DNA from 2 places in the Paenibacillus sp. UASWS1643 genome. Region 2 is predicted to be linked to the other one. Evidence: riboswitches for the same ligand, from Rfam matches in the RefSeq annotation. Region 2 holds a riboswitch; the other holds the start of a gene.
What was found. A riboswitch is a leader RNA that binds a small molecule or an ion and turns the genes downstream of it on or off. The one in region 2 is predicted to bind glycine.
Positions count from the first base shown of each region.

Region 1: another riboswitch for glycine. It lies ahead of sdaAB (L-serine ammonia-lyase, iron-sulfur-dependent subunit beta); the one in region 2 lies ahead of gcvT (glycine cleavage system aminomethyltransferase GcvT).

Region 1 is NZ_VXKZ01000107.1:140,504-149,944, reverse strand. Features, by position in the region: gene FE296_RS14080 (HAMP domain-containing sensor histidine kinase) at 1-104, opposite strand, end outside; gene FE296_RS14075 (response regulator transcription factor) at 161-844, opposite strand; gene FE296_RS14070 (alpha-glycosidase) at 1,081-2,841, shown strand; gene sdaAA (L-serine ammonia-lyase, iron-sulfur-dependent, subunit alpha) at 3,015-3,992, opposite strand; gene sdaAB (L-serine ammonia-lyase, iron-sulfur-dependent subunit beta) at 3,982-4,671, opposite strand; glycine riboswitch at 4,784-4,918, opposite strand; glycine riboswitch at 4,923-5,047, opposite strand; gene FE296_RS14055 (phosphotransferase enzyme family protein) at 5,394-6,404, opposite strand; gene pstB (phosphate ABC transporter ATP-binding protein PstB) at 6,605-7,360, opposite strand; gene pstA (phosphate ABC transporter permease PstA) at 7,373-8,260, opposite strand; gene pstC (phosphate ABC transporter permease subunit PstC) at 8,263-9,198, opposite strand; gene FE296_RS14035 (phosphate ABC transporter substrate-binding protein) at 9,314-9,441, opposite strand, start outside.
Region 2 is NZ_VXKZ01000099.1:95,933-105,373, forward strand. Features, by position in the region: gene FE296_RS07450 (alpha/beta hydrolase family protein) at 1-951, shown strand, start outside; gene FE296_RS07455 (ABC transporter substrate-binding protein) at 978-1,958, shown strand; gene FE296_RS07460 (hypothetical protein) at 1,955-2,737, shown strand; gene gcvPB (aminomethyl-transferring glycine dehydrogenase subunit GcvPB) at 2,956-4,395, opposite strand; gene gcvPA (aminomethyl-transferring glycine dehydrogenase subunit GcvPA) at 4,533-5,888, opposite strand; gene gcvT (glycine cleavage system aminomethyltransferase GcvT) at 5,885-7,021, opposite strand; glycine riboswitch at 7,238-7,339, opposite strand; glycine riboswitch at 7,343-7,465, opposite strand; gene gcvH (glycine cleavage system protein GcvH) at 7,810-8,202, shown strand; gene FE296_RS07485 (PTS mannitol transporter subunit IIBC) at 8,625-9,441, shown strand, end outside.

The DNA.
Region 1 (9,441 bases), on a different contig from region 2:
GGCACGAATAATACTGCCGCCAGAATCAGGATGATATATCTGGACATCAAGGACCGCCCAAAGCGTAGCTTGCCCTGCCTGGTTTGCTTATGCTTAGGAGCCATGCGCGGTTCTCCTTTCCATTCTCCATTCATCGTCTTCCGTGCTCTGAACCGTCGGATCATGGCTTCTTCACGCGATATCCCACACCGCGGACTGTCTGAATAACTACCGGATTGGCCGGGTCAAGCTCCAGCTTCTCGCGTAGATGTCGAATATGTACCATCAAAGTCTTGTCTCCATCCAGGTAGGGCTCGTTCCAGACGGCTTCATAGATCTGCTCTTTGGTTCGAATCATGCCCATATGTCGTAGCAGGTAAGCGAAGATGTGGAACTGTTTTCCCGATAAAACAATCTCATCCCCCGTCTCCTCATTGACGATGCGGTTGTCCTTCTCATAGATGGAGAGGTGATCCAGCTTCAGAGCTGTATCCGATGAGACCGCAGTTCCCGCCTTACGCAGTTGGACCTCAATCCGGGCAGCCAGTTCATCGGGGTGAAATGGTTTGGTCACATAGTCATCGGCAAAATCGAGACCATGCAACTTGTCGTCAATGGACGTTCTGGCCGAGAGCATGACAATGGGCACGGCTGGATGTTCTTTTTTCAGTCGCTGACCCACCGTAAATCCATCCAACCCGGGCAGCATGACATCCAGAATAATGAGTGAGCAACCAGCAGCAGCCTCCGCTGCACCTTCACCACTGCCGAGCCATACCACCTCATAACCGCGTTCCTCCAGATCGGCTCTGACCCAAGTTGCAATTTCCGTATCATCTTCAATATATAACAGTTTGGTTTTCATTCGAATATTCGTTTCCTTTCCGCCCCCATTGGGTTAATGATATATCTGAGCATCATCATCACAAAAGCTGTCTATAACAGATGGGTTCATATCTTGTTATCTTGTTGAAGCCATGTTGAATTCCTTTACGTTACCACACATTCTAATTATAGCTTATCCATTAACGTGGGGAATGTTATATCAATCAAATCGACCAAGTACATATTATACCTACACCTGACGGGAGGAATTTCATTATGCTGTTGGAAGCCATCTATCATCAACCGAAACGCAATTGGGCCTATGCCTATGACCAAGACACAATTCATCTGCGCCTGCGCGCCAAAAAGAATGATCTGACTGAGGTACATGCCCTGACTGGAGACAAATATGCGTGGGATGCAACCAAAGCGCTGGTTCCTTTAACAAAGTTCACCTCTGACTCGATGTTCGATTACTTCGAGGGCGAGGTGAAACCTCCCTACCACCGACTGAAATACTCTTTTCTGCTGAAAAACGGAGACGAACAGATCTGGATGACCGAGACGGACTTCCAGGAAGAAGAACCGGACGATCCAGGTCGTATGTTCCAGTTCCCTTATATTCATGCCGGAGCTGTATTCACACCCCCTGCATGGGTTAAGGATGCGGTGTTCTATCAGATTTTCCCTGAACGATTCGCGAACGGCAATCCGGATATTAGTCCGGAAAAGGTGGAACCGTGGGGCGGCGAGCCAACACCCTTCAATTTCTTCGGCGGTGACCTTCAGGGCGTGATCAACCATCTGGATTACATCAGCGATCTTGGCATTAATGCGATCTACTTCACACCCATTTTTGAAGCCACCACCAATCACAAATACGATACTGAGGACTACCTGCGGGTAGACCGGCACTTTGGTGACGCAGATACCGTGAAACGACTGGTCGAGCTGTGCCATGCACGTGGAATTCGCGTACTTCTGGATGCTGTGTTCAACCATTCCGGGAAGACGTTTGCCCCGTTTGTGGATGTGCAGAAGAACGGAGAACAATCCAAATACAAGGACTGGTTCCATGTACACGAATACCCGCTGGACGTGAAGGATGGCATTCCTACTTATGAGACCTTCGGATTCGAAGCACACATGCCAAAGCTGAATACGGAGAATGCCGAGGTTAAAGCCTATCTGCTGGAGGTTGCCGAGTACTGGATTAAGGAAGTGGGTGCAGACGGATGGCGACTGGATGTTGCCGACGAAGTGGATGATGCCTTCTGGCGTGATTTCCGCCGAGTAGTCAAAGCTGCTAATCCGGATGCCTATATTCTGGGCGAAGTATGGAATGAGTCCTCCTCCTGGCTTCAAGGCGACCAGTTCGATGCGTCCATGAACTATCCGTTTACCGATGCTGTGAATGCTTTCTTTGTGAAAAACACAATGCATGCCGAACAGTTCGCGAACTCCATCGGTCGGCAATTATCCCGTTATCCGCTTCAGGCCAGCGAAGTGGCGTTTAACTTGCTGGACAGTCACGATACCCCGCGACTGCTCACGCTGTGTGAAGGAGACCAGCGCAAGATGAAGCTGGCTGCATTATTCCAGTTCAGTTACATGGGCGCGCCGTGCATCTATTACGGAGACGAGATTGGCATGGACGGCGAGCATGATCCGGGCTGCCGTAAATGCATGGAATGGGATGAAGCGAAGCAGGACCGTGAGTTGCTCGACTTTTATCAAAAACTGATCTCCCTGCGTCATGCTCATCCTGCCCTCCGTGCAGAAGGCACCGTTCGTTTCCTGCAGGCTCGCTCGGATGGCAGCCAATTGGTATTCGAACGGCAGAATGAAGAGGAACGCATTCTGGTTCTGTTCAATCGCTCGGAAGAGACGGCTATTGTCGAGCTGGAGGCTGGTGACGAGGAATGGACCGAGCTATTCGGTGGAAACCATCGTACCGCCAAGGATGATGACGTGCTTGCCATTGAATTGCCTGCGTATGGATATGCCGTACTGAGTACGTCTGTGAGCAAGGACTAGATCAGATTACACATACATCTGAAGTCACATATTAGTAACCTGGCTTCGCATCATTTGACAGCATAAAAACAAGCGTCCTGCAGAACCCGGATTCGGGTTCGCGGACGCTTGTTTTGTATTCGCCATTATACATAATAATGTCACTGATCATATCCCGGTAGTCCCAGTTCAGCTTAAACCTGAGGGTCCGTGTCCACTTGAGCATTGTCCGCCCCACTTGTAGTTGTGTCAGAATCCGCTGTCTTCGGCTCCATCTCCGGCTCTGCACGCTTGGCCTTCGGTTTTGCCAGCTTCTGCATCATTTTACGGCCAGTTGGCGTCTGAGCCAACCCGCCTTGGGCTGTCTCCCGGTGACGGCTCGGCATCGCACTGCCTACTTCCAGCATAACGTCGATGACTTCATCTGACGGAATAGCACTACGCACTCCGGCCAGGGCCATATCAGCCGCAGCCAGCGCCGTAACTGCACCCAATCCGTTACGGACGATGCATGGAATCTCAACGAGGCCTGCGACCGGATCGCAGATAAGGCCCAGTGTATTTTTCAACGCCAAGCCTACGGCATGAACGACCTGTTCCGGTGTACCTCCACGCAGTTCAACCATGGCACCTGCAGCCATGCCGATCGCGGAACCCACTTCTGCCTGACAGCCCCCTTCCGCACCGGAGATAAATGAATTGTTGGCGATAACATAACCGATCGCTCCCGCGCAGAACAACCCATTCACCAAATGTTCGTCCGTCCAGCCAAATCGCTCCTGTGAGCTAATAAAAACACCGGGGATGATGCCGCAGGAACCGGCTGTTGGTGTTGCCACAATCCGGCCCATGGAGGCATTTACTTCAGATACACACAGGGCATACGCCATGGCAAGTGCGGAAGCATCTCCTGAGCAAGTCTCACCCTTGCGAATGTACTCGGCCATTCTTTTACCGTCTCCACCCGTTAATCCACTGCGTGAAGTGGTATCTTCCGTTAACCCTTTACGTACCGCTTCCTTCATCACCTGATAATATTCAGACATCTGTTTCACAACATCCGCTTCCGGTGTATTGGTCTCCTGAACCTGCTCCTCGATCATCAGTTGAGCAATCGTTTTGGATTCCGCTGTACAGATCGTATTCAGTTCGTGTAAATGTTTAAATCGCATCCGAATCAACTCCTCTCTTCAAATCGATGACACGAATGTCCAGTACATGATCCAGCTCCTTCAGACGCTTGAGCATATCAGGATTCGGCACGCCATCCATCTCCATCGCAGTAAGCGCTTCGCCATCACGGGCTTTCCGGTCCACCTGCATATACCCGATGTTAACCCCGGATGAACTGATCGTGGACGTTACCGAGGCAAGCACCCCTGCTTTGTCCGCATGCCGCAGCACGAGTGTCGGAAACTCACCACTAATCTGAACACGAAAATCATTCATCGCATGCACCGATACACTACCACCACCAATAGAAGCACCAATTAAGGAACATGTACGCCCTTCATGCCACAACTCAATTTTGACCGTATTCGGATGAGGAGCAGGCAGGCCACTTGTGTAAAATTCAACCTCCATGCCCGCTTCCTCTGCATATTGCTCTGCATCCGGGATACGCGGATCGTCTGTGACATAATCCAGCAGACCGCCGATCAGTGCCAGATCTGTTCCGTGCCCCTGATACGTATCAGCAAATGAGCCGTATAGTGTCAACCGGGCACGTTCGGGCGTACCACCTAGCCACTGACGAGCGATTCTTCCGAGCCTTGCTGCTCCAGCTGTATGTGAACTTGAAGGCCCCGTCATCGACGGACCAATAATTGAGAAAACATCTTTAAATCGCACCTTGTAACCCTCCAATTGTATTCGTCATTTCCATCCAGATCCCATGCCATAATGTTCCTTTATTACTGAATGATGACATCAAAAAAGGACAGAAGAAGGCCTCAGGCCCTCTCTCTGTCCTCGATACCTGAGAGTTTCACGATCAGCAGTGTCTCACGACAAGGTGCATTGCCTGCGATTACAGACAAGTCACCGGACTAACTGATCATATACCCCTTGGGTGGCGCAATTCGCGCACTCTCCAGAGTTGCGTCCAACGATGGTACATTTACCTGAGAGATTAACCACTGGGCCGGGTGCGCAGCAGCTTGCTCCTTCGGTGCCTGAACACTAGCCATTTTGCTCGGCTAATTCAGGTCTCTCCCGCTCGTTATCATCCGCTGTATGGAACCATTCTGAGCGAATGTCAGAACAGTAATGGAAATCGTTCATTCTTCTTCATTAAGATTAATCGACCGGAAGATCAGTGTCAACAAACTTAACGATTTCTTTGGATGTATTTCCTTCATTTTCGATTGAATCGATAAAACCAGAATATTTTGTCAGCTTTCATCACATTAAAACGATAAAAAGAACTTGTAAACAGCTTATTTCATTTCCCTTCAATTCATAAAGCGCTTACTACTATTTATGATATTGTCCACGAAACTGTTCGGGTATTCAGGCAACCATTATATTTGAACCACACTGTTCGTAGCCCTTCCGGATCTGTACACCCTAATTCACAGTTCGTAGAAGATACTCTCGTTCTGTACATAGGGTCTGCAATACTTGCTGCATAACTTCGGCATGCGGTCTTTCATCCATTCGTGTCTCGACTCATTCGCCATCTGAAAGGCATAATAACCCAGTGTAAAGATCAACATGAACCCTTCCATTAATCGGATATCACGATCCGTCAGTGGTCCGATCTGTTTGGTATAACCTGATAAGAATATGTCACGTTCCTCCCGGTTGAACATAAGTGCTGCCCCTCCGGCATCGAAAAGATAATAACCATAACCGTGTAGGCAAAAATCAATCATGGACATCCCCTGATCCGTTATCAGCAGATTGTTGCGAGTAATATCCCCATGAATGATCCCCCATGTCCCTGCGTGCTGTGGGTACGTTGCTAGCTGCTCATTAATGTTCTCAAACGTCTCACGAAGCAGATCGAAGTCTTCCGTTGTAAAAATCCCCAGTCGGACACCTTCCTCCAGCTGCCCTAACATGACCAAATTCTCATGGACATTGCCATATGCCGGGCGTACCTTAGTTCGATCTGTCTGATTCTGCACACGTCCATATTGATGAAGCATCTGCAGTTGTGCCCCAAGATCATAGATCTGCTCTGTTGTCAGGCGTTCTCCCTGCTGGATGTCCCTCCCCTCAATCCACTCCAGTACTGTACAACAGATCTCTTTCCCTGCCTCACTTGTCCATACCGTGACACATTCACCGGATGCATTGCGTACCGGATGTTGCACGCGCAATGCTGTCGTTGCATTTAACTCATGAAGCAGGTTCATCTCTGCCTCCAGCGCAGGAGGCGTATGCTGAATGCCTGACATACTTGCATATGCGGCTTGATGTATACGCAGCAGATACTTCTGCCCGCTCGCTTCATCCACGACATGGTACGTCAGATTCTCGTTGTGACGAATATAGGAAACGACAGGTTTTTCAATCGTGTAGTTCTGTATGATATCCGCTGCCATGTGATCATAAGACATCTTATCCGTATTGATCATCAACATCTCCTTCGGAGTTATGTAAACGTTCTCTTCACACTAAATATCGTAGCATAATGTTTATCCTGCATACAGAAAATTCCACTAAAATTACAAATTAAAAAAGCACAACCCCCGACCAACTGTCCAGGCATTGTGCTTTCTTTTTTCTATATTTATTTCTTTATCTCTATTACTCTATGTTACACTCCATGATCCAATTAACCGAAACGACCCATAATGTATTCTTGCGTCAGACGATTGTCCGGGTTAGTGAAAATGTGCTCCGTATCCCCGTGCTCAACCATACTTCCAAGATAGAAATAAGCCGTGTAATCCGAGATGCGTGCCGCCTGCTGCATGTTATGGGTAACAATAACAATCCGCAGATCTTTCTTGAGCTCGGTAATCAACTCTTCAACTTTACCCGTAGATACCGGGTCAAGTGCAGATGCAGGCTCATCGAGCAGCAGAATCTGCGGATCAACAGACAGAGCGCGGGCGATACATAACCGCTGCTGTTGTCCACCTGAGAGAGACAGGGCTGATTCATTCAGCCTGTCTTTCACTTCGTCCCAAAGCGCAGCACGACGCAAGCTTTTTTCCACAATCTCATCCAGTGCCTTCTTACTCTTCGTACCACGGTAGCGGGGGCCAAACGCGATATTGTTGTAGATGGACTTATGAAAAGGATTTGGCTTCTGCCACACCATGCCAATCTTCTGGCGAAGCTTGATTACATCGGTTCCAGGCTCATTCAGATCGTTACCGTCCATCCAGATATGTCCCTCTGTGCGGGAACCGGCGATCTCGTCGTTCATTCGGTTAAGCGACCGGAGGAACGTGGATTTACCGCAGCCAGACGGCCCGATGAGCGCCGTTACGCTCGCTTCGGGAAATGTGAGACTGATCTGCTTGACCGCCTGAAAATGTCCATAATATATGCTTAACTGTTCCGTACCAAAAGGTATGGCCATGTTGGTTCCTCCTTATTTCGAAGCTGTCATGCGGCGGAATACAACCCGACCGATCCAGCGCGCACTTAGATTGAACGCCAGCACGAGAATGACAAGCACAGCTGATGCACCTGCTGCCACCTCTTTGGAATCTGGCCCAATGCCTTCACTGTTCACTTTCCAGATATGGACAGCAAGTGTCTCTGCCGGACGGAACGGATTAAGCGGTGATCTTGGACTCGTCGGATTCCAATCTGTAAAGTCCAGTGGTGGACTACTCATACCTGCGGTGAACATCAACGCTGCCGCCTCACCAAAGATCCGGCCCGATGCCAGAATCGTACCCGTAATCAAACTCGGCAATGCCACAGGCAGCAGAATGGAAGTGATAATCTTCCACTTGGACAGTCCAAGTGCAAGACCCGCTTCCTTCTGTTCCTTCGGAACAGCCCGGAAGGCCTGCTCCGTTGTCCGTACCATCAGTGGCAAGTTAAAGATCGCCAGAGCCAAGGCACCCGAGATCAGGGAGAAACCAAGACCAAATTGATTTACAAGCAATAAGAGACCAAACAAACCGATAACGATGGAAGGGAATGATGACAACACTTCAACGACCAGACGAATGAAGCTGGTGATCTTGCCTGGTTTGGCGTATTCAGCCATGTAAATTCCACCGCCCCATCCGAGTGGGATGGTCACAATCAATGTCAGGACAAGCAAGAATACGGAGTTAAAGAGCTGTGGACCAATCCCGCCGCCACCCTTAAGCAACTGGGGTGCACTCGTCAGAAAGTTCCAGCTAATATGTCCAATTCCTCTATACATGATGAAGCCAAGCAGACCGAGCAATATAATAACAATGAACAGGGCCAATACAACGATAACGGATGTTGCAATTTTATCTACCGTCTTTGCCTTCATTTTCATACCCGGTTCCTCCTTTCAAGCAGGCGAACCAGAATGACGAAGACAAATGTCATCACCAACAGGACAAGCGCCATACTCCACAGTGCATTGTTATGAACAGACCCCATCGTGGTGTTACCCATGCTGAGTGTAATTACACTTGTTAATGTTGAAGCCGATTCGAGCAAGGATGTTGGAACATGCGGTGCATTACCGATAACCATCTGCACAGCAAGGGCCTCACCAAAAGCACGAGCCATACCCAAAACGACACCTGTCAACAAAGCCGGCAAAGTCGTAGGAATGATGACACGGTAGATGGTTTGCCATCGAGTGGCACCCAGTGCGTACGAGGATTCACGCAATCCTTTTGGCAAAGCAGACAACGCATCTGCCATAATACTTGTTACCGTAGGAAGAATCATTACCGCCAGAACAAGACATCCGGCTGCAATCCCGACGCCTGTTCCACCAAAGATACTGCGCAGCAAAGGTACGATGACACTCAGACCGATAAATCCGTAAACAACAGACGGAATTCCAGATAAGAGCTCAATGGCCGGTTGCAATATCTTTTTCCCTTTACCCGGTACAATCTCTGTCATGAAGAGTGCTGCACACAGGCCAAGTGGACTAGCGATCAATGCTGCAAGCAAGGTTGTAATGAAAGAACCTGTAATGAACGGTAATGCCCCGTAGAACGCAGGTTCTCCGGTTGGATTCCACGTCTTTCCACCAAGGAATTCGCTTATGCTTATTCCGTTTTGGAAAAATGTGGACAGTCCCTTGGACGCTACAAAATAAACAATGGAAAACATGACAACGATCAGGAAAACGACACAAATCGACGTATAGATCCGTCCCGTCCACTCTTCCCAATAATGTTTCTCTTTTAAGGGCCGGCGCGGTTTCAACTTGTTATTCATTACCGTTCCCCCTTCGGTCTGTTCCATAACAACCATCCTTCTATAGTAGAATTAATGCAAAATATGGGATTATTTCAGAGCAAACCGCGTAAAGAGGCGGGACCTAAGTCCGCCTCTTTCGCTGTATGCGCAAGTTCAAAGATTATTGAACCACATTACCTGCTGCATCGCGTTTTACTTTCATACCTGACATTGGAATGTATCCAAGTTCTGTCACGTCGTTTTGTTGAATTTCGTCACTCAGGATGTAGTCCAGGAAAGCTTTTGTTG
Region 2 (9,441 bases):
AGCTGGGTGAAAGAATGGATGGCAAGGGGGTATGCTGCGATTGCCATGGATCTGGAAGGACATGTTCCATACGGGGATGAGGAACACACAGAACGAATGGAATGGCCTTCACATCCATGGAGCGGACCAGTGAAGCAAGGTGTATTTGCCGATTACGAGCAGCCTGTAGAGGACCAATGGATGTATCATGCGGTAGCTGCCGTAATAAAGGCCCATTCACTTCTCGGCTCCTTCAAAGGGGTGGATAAACATCGAGTAGGCATAACCGGAATTTCCTGGGGAGGGATCATCACAAGTTTGGTAGCAGGACTGGATACTAGACTTTCTTTTGCCATGCCTGTTTATGGATGTGGGTATTTATATGAACCAGGTTCCTATTATGGAATGGGCTTTGCTTCTATGCCGGAGGTAGATGCTGAACGTATTCGTTTATTATGGGATCCCTCTACTTACCTCTCCGGGAGTCGACTACCGATGTTGTGGCTTAACGGGAGTAATGATACACATTTTCCGCTATCCATTTTCAACAAGTCCTATGAAGAGCATCTCAACTGTTACCCGATTAACAGACATAGCAGATTAAGTCTTCATCCGGGTCTTGGGCATTCATACAAGGATGCATGGACATGCAGTGAGGTCTATGCATTTGCTGATAGTATCGCTAAGGGGGGGCCGGCACTTACTGAGATACGTGGAGAACAGTTCGAGGGTGATTGGTTCAGCGTACATTATGCCTCATCCGTTCCGATTCTGGAAGCTACGTTGTATTGGTGTAAGGACGATAGGGATTGGAGGATTACCAAATGGGAGACGATCCCCGCATCGTTGGATGCAATAAACAACAAAGCAATGATACGTCTTCCAAAGCATGCTGTTTCGTTCTTTGTGAATATGAGAAATGAAAAGGGCTGGATTACGAGTACACGCGTCATGAAAATAAGAAAAGAATAACCAATGAATAAGGGGATTTGTAGAAAATGAAAAGACAGAATCAACGCTATTTCACTATAACCGCAGTTTTGCTTGCAATGCTAGTTCTGATCGTGGCCTGTGGCAACGAAAACAAACCAGGTGTGTCTGCCGAGGAACCAGCGCCACAGGAACAATCTGCATCTAATGATACTAAAGATGCTACTTTTACATTTAAGGATACAACCGGAGAGCAGACGTTATCTCAAGAACCGGTGAATATCGCTTCAACAGTGACATATTTGACGGATCACCTGATCGCGCTTGGTATGACACCGAAAGCCACGGTGAAGTCACAAAACGAAGATTTCCCGTTATATTTGAAACCTTTCTTGAATAATGTGGAGATCATTGGTGAACAAGGTAAAGTTAGTGCCGAGAAATTGCTATCTCTTGGGCCAGATCTAATTGTGACGGATACGAACAGCGAAGAGCAGTACGAGAGTTACGCCAAGATTGCTCCAACGGCGATGCTGGAGAATGGGTATGTAGCACCTGACTGGCAGACGGCATTTCGCGCAACTGCTGCTTCGTTTGGTCTGAACGATAAAGCTGAGGAAGTAATCACTGCCTATGAAAAAGAGAAAGCGGAGGCGATCCAGAACGTACACGCCAAAGCGGAAGGTAAGACACTGATGGTATTGCGTATCAGAAATGATGTTCGTTACTACGGAGATATGGATTATAGATGGCTTTACGACGATTTTGGCTTCTCCAGACCGGATGTTTTCCCGGAGACAAGTGCAGAAAGTCGGTATGAGGTGCTATCGAATGAAAAACTGCCAGAGATTAATCCGGATTACATCGTCCTGATCAATGATAATGACGAAATCTATAATAATCTGGAGAGTCTTGGAATTTGGAAAAATATGAAGGCCGTGAAGAATAATCAGGTATTCCAGGTGGCGTCGGATTCATGGTTTGGTGGTTACGGACCTAATGCGGCGACTTCCATGCTGGATGACCTGACTCGTTTGTTCGGTCAATGATGCGCGAGGGGATACGTGAGGAACTGAGGGTCCACTTTAATCTTGTAGACAAACTGCATGGTGTGCCCGTGGCATCCTTATATGGAGATTCTATTCTGGACTGGGAGGAAATGAGCAGCTTCTTGTCCACCTACCAACAGTTAATCGAGGGGCATGACCAAACGGTCGCCGCAGCCTATTTCACCAGTTGGTTTGGAAGTGTAGCAGCTGCACTGCAGTATATCGTCACGGTGTATGATGCAGCTCCCAATCTTTCGCTTGCCAATCTCAATGTACATTTGATGCAGGAAATGGGATATACGCGAATTACTTTTCAACTTGAAAAACTGGAGGTTGACCTCGCTCCGAATGATTCGGAAGGAAGAAGCGTCTGGATTGAAGCAGAATTCAACCGTTTCTACAGTCTGACTGCACGTCCTTTAATAGAGTGTTTGTCCTACGTTTCGGGGTTGCATGTCAGCATGTTGTGGGGGCAGTTGCCAACGGCTTTGGAAAACTACAGGGAGAACATCTGTGAAGCATTTCAGCACGAAGAAGCTGTCATGCGCAAGTTAACTGCTGTTGAACATGTTATGCAAAATGTGCTGACTCCTAATGTGTTTGGGCTGGGAAAGAATCCGCTATGTGTCAGAACTCGCATGATTAATCATCCCCTGGAACCATCGAAGAGACTTGCGATCAAAAATGTATGTTGTCTTCAATATCTACGGCAAGGTCGATCCTATTGTTACACTTGTCCGCGTTTGGGGAAGAAGGAACGGGCCAATTGGAAGTCTTAGACTGAAAGAATACAGGACAGTAATAGGGGACTAATCGGAGAAGAAAAAATAACAGCCGCGCTTCTGCGTGGCTGTTATTTTTAAAAACGGATAGCTAATGTAAATGTTCCCTGTACTTCGTAATCATTTCACCCACCAGGCGGATACCGTACGGATACGAATGGTATGTTCAGGAAGGGATATTGTAGGAGTACTAAGTATACAGGTTATTACTTGGTTTAACTGCAAGCGCAGTTCAGTACAGGTTTGCGGGCAGCAGTGGTCTCATCCAGACGAGTCACCGGTGTGCCATAAGGTGCGTTGAGTACCAATTCAGGTGTCTCTTCCGCTTCTTTGACAATCCGAATCATCGTATCAATAAACCCATCCAGTGTTTCTTTGCTTTCGGTTTCCGTCGGCTCGATCATGATGCATTCTTCAACGTTGAGCGGGAAGTATACCGTAGGCGGGTGATATCCAAAATCAAGTAATCGTTTGGCAACATCCAGTGTACGCACACCATATTGCTTCAATCCCCGACCAGACATGACGAATTCATGTTTGCATACCCCTGGATACGGAATCTCGTAGTAAGGTGCGAGACGAGCCATCATATAGTTGGCATTCAGTACCGCACACTCAGATACACGGCGCAACCCTTCCGGTCCATAGGTGCGAATGTAGGCATAGGCACGTACCAGAATACCGAAGTTGCCATAATACGCTTTAACCCGTCCAATGGATTGATCGCCTTCGCGGTCCAGTGCATACACGCCATCATCATTTTTGATCACCATCGGTTTAGGCAGGAACGGGATTAAACGGCTCTTCACGCCGACTGGTCCGGCGCCAGGTCCACCACCGCCATGAGGCGTACTCATCGTTTTGTGCAAGTTCAGATGCACTACGTCAAAGCCCATATCACCCGGACGAGTAATGCCCATAATGGCATTGGAGTTCGCGCCATCGTAATATAGCAAACCACCAGCCTGGTGTACGATGGATGCAATCTCCTGAATGTCTTTCTCGAACAAACCAAGTGTATTCGGGTTTGTCAGCATCAATGCTGCTGTATCCGTACCAACGGCTGCACGGAGTGCATCCAGATCGACCAGTCCATCTGCACGGGATGGAATCGTTACAGTTTCAAACCCTGCAACGGTTGCACTTGCCGGGTTGGTACCATGCGAAGAATCGGGCACGATGACTTTGGTACGTTGTTCGCCACGACCTTCGTGGTAGGCACGAATCATCATAAGTCCAGTCCATTCGCCATGGGCACCAGCGGCTGGTTGCAGGGTCACAGCGTCCATTCCTGTCAGACCTGCAAGGTCGTTTTGCAACGTATATAACAGTTCAAGAGCACCTTGAATGCTGGATTCATGCTGGTACGGATGGATTTTGGCGAATCCATTATAACGTGCAACATCCTCATTAATCTTGGGATTGTATTTCATTGTACAAGAGCCCAGTGGATAGAATCCGTTATCTACGCCGAAGTTGCGGCGGGACAAAGCAGTATAGTGTCGAATAACATCTACCTCGAACACTTCCGGCAGTGCCGCTACTTCTGAACGGAGCATTTCCCGGGGAATCAACGTATCGGCAGCGAGACGAGGAACGTCACATTCTGGCAGGGAATAAGCGACACGTCCAGGGCTGCTGAGTTCAAAAATCAATGATTGTTCCGGAGCAGGAGATAAGGTCTGTGCACTAAATGTTGTATCCGTCTCAGGTTGAACCGAGTTGGAAACAGAGGTACCTGTTTCCGATTGTCCTTGTACCGATGTTGTCGTTGTCGTCGTCGTTTCCTGAGTCACAGGGATCCCTCCAATGCTCGTGCGAATTCGTCAATCTCTTCCTTAGTGCGCCGTTCGGTAACAGCAATCAGCATATGTCCGGCAAGCTCCGGATAATCACGTCCGAGTCCGTAACCACCAATAAAGCCTGCATCCAGCAATTTCAACTGAAGGGCATCCACGTCGGTTCCTTCAGGAAGTTTAATAACAAACTCATTAAATGTTGGTGCATTAAAAGTAAGGCTAACTCCAGGAATTGCAGTTAATGTATTCAGGGTGTAATGACTCTTTTGCAAATTCAGATCCGCGACATCGATCATACCCTGTTTACCCATGATGGACATATACACAGATGCGCTGAGTGCAAGCAAAGCTTGGTTGGAACAGATGTTGGATGTCGCCTTTTCGCGGCGGATATGCTGTTCACGTGCTTGCAGTGTGAGTACAAATCCACGTTTTCCGTTGCGATCCTTGGTCTGGCCTACAATTCGGCCAGGAATTCGGCGCATATGAGGCTGGGATACGGCGAAATATCCGCATGTCGGGCCGCCGAGTGAAGCGGCGATGCCAAGGGGCTGCGCATCACCTACAACGATGTCGGCACCCAGCTTGCCTGGGGCTTCCAGCAGACCCAGCGATAGCGGGTTGGCACTTACAACGAGTAGGCCCTTGTGCGCATGCACGAGGTTGGCAGCCTGCTTCACATTTTCCACGGCACCAAAGAAGTTCGGACTCTGGATCATGACAGCAGCGGTATCGTCCGATATGGCTGCTTGCAAGGCATCCCAATCAGTGACGCCATCCTTATAACCAATCTCGACAATCTCCAGACGGAGTCCGTGCGCATATGCCTGCAATACCTGACGGGCTTCCGGATGAACAGTACGGGATACGATAAGTTGTTTGCGACGTGTTGCTGCTGCGGCCAGATTACCTGCTTCCGCAAAAGCTGTTGCACCGTCATACATACTGGCATTGGCTACAGCCATACCGGTTAATTCACAGATGTAGGATTGAAATTCGAAAATGGCCTGTAGTTCACCTTGGCTGATCTCAGGCTGATAAGGTGTGTAGGCAGTGTAAAACTCGGAACGGGAAATGACATGATTGATGACGGAAGGAACATGATGATCATATATACCTGCGCCGAGAAAGCTGGCGTGTGTTTCGAAATTGGCGTTGGCGCCGGCTTGTTTGGACATATGACGTGTCAGCGCATATTCATCAAGTTTGGAGGATACGGGCAGCTCGCCCTGATAACGAATCTCTTTTGGAATGTCCTGAAACAGTTCCTCCAGCGTATCCACACCGATGGTTGCGAGCATGGCATTCTGATCTTGCTCAGTCATGGGAATATAACGGTGCTTGCTCATGCTTGATCAGCTCCTTGAGTAAGTGTCTTTGACGTACGTGTCCGTTTATGAAAAGGGGTCTTCACGACCTCGGCTTTCAGTTTCTTCCCTCGGATCTCAATCTCAAGCGGGGTTTCCAGCGCAGCGTATTTGCTGTCGATGAGGGCAAGCCCCAGATTACGCTTCAATGTAGGTGATTGCGTGCCTGTTGTCACTTCACCGATCTGTACGCCTTCGGCGTAAATCGGATAGTGGGGGCGAGGAATGCCGCGCTCCAGCACTTCGATGCCGACCAGTTTACGGGCGGGCCCGTCATTTTTTTGCTGTAACAAGGCTTCGTGTCCGATAAAAGGTCCAGCATTCAGTTTCACAAACATACCAACGCCAGCTTCTAGCGGAGAGATCGTTGCAGATAATTCCTGCCCATACAGAGGCAGCTTGGCTTCAAAACGCAGCGTATCCCTTGCACCAAGTCCAGCCGGAACCAGCCCGTGCTCTTCTCCAGCCTGCATTAATCCATTCCAGACCATAGCGGCCTGATCCGCAGGAACATATAGTTCAAAGCCATCTTCACCTGTATAACCGGTACGGGACAACAGTAATTTTACTCCGCATACTTCAGCATCCGGGACAAAACGAAACGGTTCAATCGAGCTTACATCCGTATCTGTAACTTTCCCGATAATGTCTACAGCCAGTGGACCTTGCAAGGCCAGCAGCGCCGTCTGCTCCGAATCGTTGGTCATGCTTACGCCGGGGATCAGGTGCTCTTGCAGCCATGCCCAATCCTTGTCGATGTTGGAGGCGTTAACTACGAGCATATAATGCTGATCTTCCAGCTTATACACGAGCAGATCGTCCACCACACCGCCATCTGGATAACACATCAGGGTGTACTGGGCTTGACCGGGAACCAGCGTGGTCACATCATTGGTCGTCATTTGTTGCAAAAAAACTTCAGCCTGCTCACCCTGTACTGTGAATTCGCCCATATGGGATACATCGAATAGTCCAGCACGCTCACGCACCGCTTCATGTTCTTTCTGAATTCCGCTAAATTGCACCGGAAGCTCCCAGCCTCCAAAATCAATGCACCGTACGCCTTCGTATTGCTGATATAGTGGGAAGAGTGGTGTTCTAAGCAAATCGGACATCAAATCACCTCATCATGGACCGTCAACCGGCCGGAAATATAATCGTGGATCAATGAAGCAGGGTGTTTTTAAATTTTTCAGCTAGATATTTTCATCACATAAGTATGGTAAGGCAGCTATGGCAGCGCCGTTCGACATCCTGTTTTTCGTTTTTGGGAAAAAGGAAAAGGACAGGCCAAAGAATCGGCATGCCAAGTAGCACGCTGTATTCTAAGGCTCTGTCCCTTGTACCTGAGAGTTACCCCGCTGCAGTTGTGCAGCAGGTTTCCCCTTGGGTGATCATAACGCCCGCACAGGGCGAATAGATGCTCTCCAGAGTTGCGTCCTGTAAAAGTCCTTTTGCCTGAGAGATTCACCCCCGCTTATCGGTGGTTTACTCCTTCGGCGTTACCTCATGTACATCCCGAATCGGGTGTCACGGGTAATCTCTCCCTTTACATTCATCCGCGGGTATAACATAGTCCAATAAACACATTTACTCCTCTCATTAAAACGTGAATCCACTACCGATGTCAAGAACGATATCATTGATAATGAATAAAAACCGAATATTTAATATCATTTTAATGTTATTGTTCGTGTATTTATAAAGAGTGCGCTTACTATTCTAATATTCACCAGTATATGAAGAAAGAGTGTAATCCGGTTACAGGATTTAGAGGTGATCAGCAAATAAATTGTGAGGTATCTTGACATTTGATTCATAAATATCATACGCTATGTTCTGGGAAAAAGGTTAAGGTCAAAGAACGCATGCACTCATTTAATGAAAAGCGAGGCGGATATCGATGAGCGAATTGAAAAGTGATTTCCTGTACAGTGAAGAGCACGAATGGGTTCAAACCGTAGGGGAGGATACTGTACGTATTGGCATTACCGAGTTCGCGCAGCATCAGCTGGGTGACATTGTGTTTGTGGAATTGCCTGACCTTGAAACCAATGTAAAAGCAGAGGACAGCATTGGAACGATCGAATCGGTCAAAACGGTTTCGGACTTGTTCTCTCCCGTCACAGGTTCAATTATTGCAGTCAATGATTCGTTGCAGGACTCACCTGAACTTGTGAACAGCTCTCCTTACGAGGAAGGCTGGATGATTGAGATTCGTGTTGAAGGAGATCTGACAGCAGCATTGTCTACATTGATGAATGCAGATGCGTATCGTAAGCATACGGAAAACTAGTATCAACAACGAACTTGTACTTATTAACATATATTTTATAACAAAATGAAATAAGCTTCATATTGTTTCGACCTGTGTGAGCCGGATGCTTGCACAGGTTTTTTGTGCTTTCCAGGAATGGTTTTGAATAGGGATCGAGGCAGATTGGGGATGTAAATCACCTGATTGGACCAAGCTATAGGTTAGAAAATGATTCTGGAAATGACAAAAGTCATAGGCAGGAAAAGCCTTGTGTACCAATGAGTTCAGCCATTATGCATCGATTGAAACGATTACATAACCTAATGTTGTCATCATTGTTCATGACGAAAGTACGCTTTCATTTCATTGAACAGGAGAGCATTCTCGCTTAGGATTACAGCAGGGGAGAAATGATACCCCTTTCATAAATCATAATCACTTGATCCGAGGAGGATAATACAATGAGTAATTTGGACCAATCGTCCAATTCCAAAGGTGGGCTACGGGTAGGTGTGCAGCGTTTTGGCCGATTCCTGAGCGGTATGGTCATGCCGAATATGGGTGCATTTATCGCCTGGGGATTAATTACGGCTATGTTTATTAAAACAGGCTGGTTCCCTAATGAGACACTTGAACAGCTAGTCGATCCGATGATCAAATATTTGCTGCCACTGTTGATTGGTTACACCGGGGGTACGATGGTGCATGGTCAGCGTGGTGGTGTCGTGGGTGCCATTATGACCATTGGGGTCATCGTGGGTAGTGATATTCCGATGTTCCTCGGTGCCATGATTGCCGGACCACTGGCAGCATGGATCATCAAAAAGTTCGATAAATCCATTGAAGGTAAAGTTAGAGCCGGATTCGAAATGTTGGTTAATAACTTCTCAGCCGGTATTATTGGCGGGATCTTGGGGATTTTTGCTCTACTGGGTATTGGGCCAGCTGTAGAAGCAATTAGCAAAGTATTGTCTGCCGGGGTGCAAGGTCTGATGAATCTGGGCTTGCTACCGCTGGTCAACCTGATTATCGAACCAGGTAAAGTATTGTTCCTGAACAATGCAATCAACCACGGTATTCTGACCCCGATTGCAACCGATCAGGCAAGAGAATTAGGACAATCTGTTCTATACATGCTTGAATCGAACCCGGGTCCGGGACTTGGTATCTTGCTTGCTTACTGTTTCTTCGGACGCGGAATGGCCAAATCTTCTGCGCCGGGTGCCGTTATCATTCATTTCTTCGGGGGAATTCATGAGATCTACTTCCCTTACATTC